One region of the Micromonospora sp. WMMC264 genome, then DNA from elsewhere that is predicted to be linked to it. Evidence: riboswitches for the same ligand, from Rfam matches in the RefSeq annotation. Region 1 holds a riboswitch; the other holds the start of a gene.

Region 1 (2,195 bases):
GCCGGGGCGCCACCGGCGGCGGCCGCCTGGCTGGCCGGCACCCGATGCCCGGACGGCGGCTACCCGCTGCTGCCCGCCCAACCGGTCTGCACGTCCGACGTGGACGCCACCGCGCTCGTGACGCAGGCGCTGCGCGCCGCGGACCGTCCGGCCGACGCCGCCGCCGGGCTGCGCTGGCTGGTGTCCGTTCAGCGTGCCGACGGCGGCTTCGCCAACGCGGCCGGCACACCGAACGCCAACAGCACCGGCCTCGCCGCGCAGGCCCTGCGCGACGGTCACCGGCTGCCGGCCTGGGCGCGGTCCCGGGCGTTCCTCGCCGGACTCCAGGTCGGCTGCGCCGGGGCGCCCGCCGACCGGGGCGCTGTCGACTTCGACGGTGGCGGCTTCGACCCGGCCACCGCGCCCCGGGCCACCGCCCAGGCCGTCCTCGGTCTCACCGGGGTCGGGTACGCCCGTCTGTCCGCCGCCGGCGCCGACCCCGGCGCACCGGTGCTCGCCTGCCCGTGAACCGCCTCGCCGCTCACCCGATCACAGGAGGACCCGTGTTCCGTCACCGTCCCACCGCCCGCACCTGGATGGCCGGCCTGCTGGCCGCCGTCGTGGCCGGCGTCGCGCTGACCGCAGTCGAACCCGCGCCCCGGTCGGCGCACGCCGCCGCCTGCGTCGGCACCTCGGGAGTCACTGTGGTCGTCGACTTCGCCGCGCTCGGCGGCGGCGTACAGGTCGCCTGTGCGCCGGGCGATCCGGCCACCGGCCTGGCCGCGCTTCAGGCCGCCGGCTTCACCGTCACCGGCACCGCCCGCTGGGGCCTGGCCTTCGTCTGCCGGATCAACGGCAAGCCCACCGCCGCGACCGAGCCGTGCGTCAACACCCCGCCGGCCACCGCGTACTGGTCGTACTGGCACGCGTCCAGCGGTGGCTCCTGGTCCTACAGCACGTCGGGGGCGACCGGCTACAACCCCGCGCCGGGCAGCGTCGAGGGCTGGTCCTTCGGCGCCGGCGCCCCGCCGAGCATCGCCGCTCCCTGAACCGCGGCTGCGAACGGTGTGACCAGCGGCGCACCGGGTACCGGCAGCTGCTCTGGCGTCGTCGCGCGCCCGGGCGGTACGGTGTCGGCACCCGGTGCGCCGGGCACAACTGCATACGTCCCGTGTGGGGGGAAGCCGGTTCGAAGCCGGCGCTGACCCGCAACCGTGAGCGAGAGTCCCTTTCGCGAGCCGGAATGCCCCGCCCGGGACGAGCGGCTTCCACTGTCGAGGTCTACAGGGTGAAGTCCGGGCCGCCGAGGTCCGACCACCCCGCCCACCGCAGCACGCGGAGCGGGGTGTCCGTCTCTCGGGGTGCTTTCCGGAGGTTTCACCGACCGCTCTGCGAAAGGCACCCCTGATGCCCCTGTCCCGGCGTCTCACCACCGGTCTCGGTACAGCCACGGTGACGGCTCTCGCCGCGATCACCGGCACCCCGCCGGCCGTTGTCGCGGCACCCGCCCCGGCCCACATCACCGCCGCCCGCGACGCCGCGTCCTGGCTGGCCGGCGAGTTCACCGACGGGGCGCTGCCCGGCCCGTTCGCCCCCGAGGACTGGGGGCTGACCATCGACGGCCTGGTCGCGCTGTCCGCCACCGGCGTCGACGCACCGACCCGGCAGGCGGCGACCGCGCAGGTCGCGACACACGTACGGTCCTACAACAGCTACGACGACTGGGGCATCGAGGGCTTCACCGACGGCGGGGCCACCGCCAAACTGCTCTACGCCGCGGCCGCCGCCGACGCGGACCCCACCGACTTCGGCGGCTACGACCTGCGGGCGGAAACCCTGTCGCTGATCGCCACGGCCGACGCCGGGCACCAGCGGGGACGGATCACCAGCCGTACCACCGCCGACAGCGGCCCGGACGCCAGCAACACCTTCGACCAGTCCTTCGCCGTGCTCGGCCTGGCCCGCAGCGGCGACCTGCCACAGGATCCGGTGGACTTCCTGATCCGGCAGCAGTGCGCGGCGGGCGGCTTCCGGCTCTACCCGGACGCCGCCGACGGGCCGTCGCCGTCCTGCGACGACCAGCCCGGCGCCACCCTCGACGTCGACTCGACCGCGATGGCCGTGCAGGCGTTGCTGGCCGCCGCCGAGGACGGCGCCACGGGCGCCGGCGACGCCGCCCGCAAGGGCGCCGACTGGCTGGTCACCCAGCAGCACGC
Region 2 (2,195 bases), 410 kb from region 1:
CGGCTGCCCCGAGGGCGGCTGGATCGGCCAGCAACTGCTCGGCTGACCACGACGCTGACCACGACCAGGAAGGCGCGTCATGCGTACCCGTACCGTCTCCGCACTCCTCGCCGCGCTGTTCACCGCGGCGCTGCTGCTGGTCCCGGCCACGCCCGCGGCGGCGCACAACTCGCTGCAGGAGGCCACGCCGGCCCGCGACGCCCGGCTCACCACCGCGCCGACGCAGGTGACGCTGCGGTTCCTGCAACGGCTCAACCCGGCCTTCACCACCATCACGCTGCGCGACTCCACCGACCGTCAGGTGCCCGCGAGCGCGCCCGCCGTGGACGGCGCGACGGGCACGGTGACGATCGAGGAGCCGCTGGCCAACGGCACCTACACCGTCGCCTACCGCGTGGTCTCGCGCGACGGCCACCCGGTCCAGGGCTCGTACCGCTTCACCGTCGCCGACCCGGCCGCTCCCCCGGCGGCCGCCCCGTCACCGGCCACTCCCTCGCCGGCCGCCTCCGCGGACGTCTCGGCGGGCGCTGCGGCAGGCGCGGACGCGTCTCCGGCGAGTGCCGACGCCTCGACGGGCGCCGACGACGGCGGTCTGCCGGTGGGAATCCTGGTCGGCGGAGCGGTCGCCGCGGTGGCGGCAGCCGGCGTGACCGCGCTACTGCTTCGACGCCGCCGCGCCTCCTGACCCGTCGCCCGCTGACGCGGGTCCGCCCGGCTTCCTGATGAGCGGGAGAGACGTCCCGCCATGCGGACGGCGCATGCGGGGCGGCACCGGGTGTGCCGGAGCCTGCGCGCCTGTGGGACGGCCGGGGGCAGTGCGCCGAAGGGCGGAACGCGGGTCGCGGCGAGGGCGGGTCGGGGCTGGGTTAGGCTGCCGGGAGCGCTGGTTCACCCGGTCGGCGACGGCCGGGTGTCGTAAGAGGGAACCCGGTGGAAGTCCGGGACTGCCCCGCAGCGGTGAGTGGGAACGACAGCCGTCAACAGCACTGGGCCACCGGCCTGGGAAGCGACGGCCGGTAGGCGACCGGCGACCCCGGTCGGGCCCGCGAGTCCGAAGACCTGCCCGCGTCGCGCGTACCACCGGTGCGCGCTGCCGTCGACCTCGCGGGTGGGTCGGGCGGGTGACACGCCGGGCGGGAGCCGTCGGCGTGCCTCGACGTGCAACTCCCCCGTCCGGTCGGCGGTCCGCTTCTGCGAGGACGGAACCGCACCGTGACCGATGCCATCACCCTCACCGGCCGACCACCGTCGGCGTCGCACCTGACCCTGTCGCAGATCATGGACCAGCACCACACCAACCTGATGGGCACGGTGCACGGCGGCCGGATCCTCAACCTGATCGACTCGGTCGCCGGGGTGGTCGCCGCCCGCCACTCCGACGGACCGGCCGTCACCGCCGCCATCGACGAGACGGCCTTCCTGCGCGCTGTCCGCGTCGGTGACGTGGTGCACGTGGACGCCCGGATCACCTGGGCCGGCCGCAGCTCGATGGAGGTGGCCGTGAAGGTCAGCGCGGACCGCTGGGACCGCGCGGTGCCGCCGGTGGACGTGGCGACCGCGCACCTGGTGATGGTGGCCGTGGACGACGAGGGCCAGCCCCGGCCGGTGCCGCCGCTGCTGCCCGGCACCGACGGTGACCGGCGGCGCTACCGGGAGGCGCAGATCCGGCGCGAACACCGGCTGGCGCTGCGCCGGGCGCTGCTCGACGGCGCCGAGGAGGGCTGAGGCGTGCTCGGACTGTCGGCGGCCACGCTCGCGGGATACCTGGCCGCGATCGTGGTGCTCATGCTCACCTCCGGGCCGGACATGATGTTCGTGCTCGCCAACGCCACCCGGTACGGCGCGCGGGCCGGGGCGGTGGCGGCGCTCGGGGTCGCGGCCGGGGAGGCGGTGCACGTCGCCGCCGTGGTGGCCGGACTCGCCACCGTGATCGCCGCGTCCCCGGTGCTGTTCACCGCGATCCGGTGGGCCGGTGCGGCGTACCTGATCGTGCTGGGCCTGCGGGCGCTGCGCGGCACGGGCCGGCCCGGCGTCGCGGCGGACGGGGCGGACGGCGGCGGCGCCGGGCGGGCGTTCCGGCGCGGGCTGCTCACGAACCTGCTCAACCCGAAGATGATCCTGTTCAGCGTGGCGTTCCTGCCGCAGTTCGTCCGGCCCGACGCGGGCCCGGTGGCGGCACAGCTGGTGCTGCTCGG

Evidence for each region. Region 1 has a riboswitch for cobalamin ahead of O7542_RS06350 (terpene cyclase/mutase family protein). Riboswitches for the same ligand answer to the same signal wherever they lie in the genome.
Region 2: linked by a shared signal. The riboswitch ahead of O7542_RS07915 (acyl-CoA thioesterase) and the one ahead of O7542_RS06350 (terpene cyclase/mutase family protein) in region 1 are both predicted to bind cobalamin.

What each region holds. Positions count from the first base shown of each region.
Region 1 is NZ_CP114907.1:1,533,560-1,535,754, forward strand. Features, by position in the region: gene O7542_RS06340 (peptidase) at 1-507, shown strand, start outside; gene O7542_RS06345 (hypothetical protein) at 576-1,028, shown strand; cobalamin riboswitch at 1,113-1,250, shown strand; gene O7542_RS06350 (terpene cyclase/mutase family protein) at 1,387-2,195, shown strand, end outside.
Region 2 is NZ_CP114907.1:1,943,980-1,946,174, reverse strand. Features, by position in the region: gene O7542_RS07925 (Dyp-type peroxidase) at 1-46, shown strand, start outside; gene O7542_RS07920 (copper resistance CopC family protein) at 80-685, shown strand; cobalamin riboswitch at 881-1,082, shown strand; gene O7542_RS07915 (acyl-CoA thioesterase) at 1,213-1,725, shown strand; gene O7542_RS07910 (LysE family translocator) at 1,729-2,195, shown strand, end outside.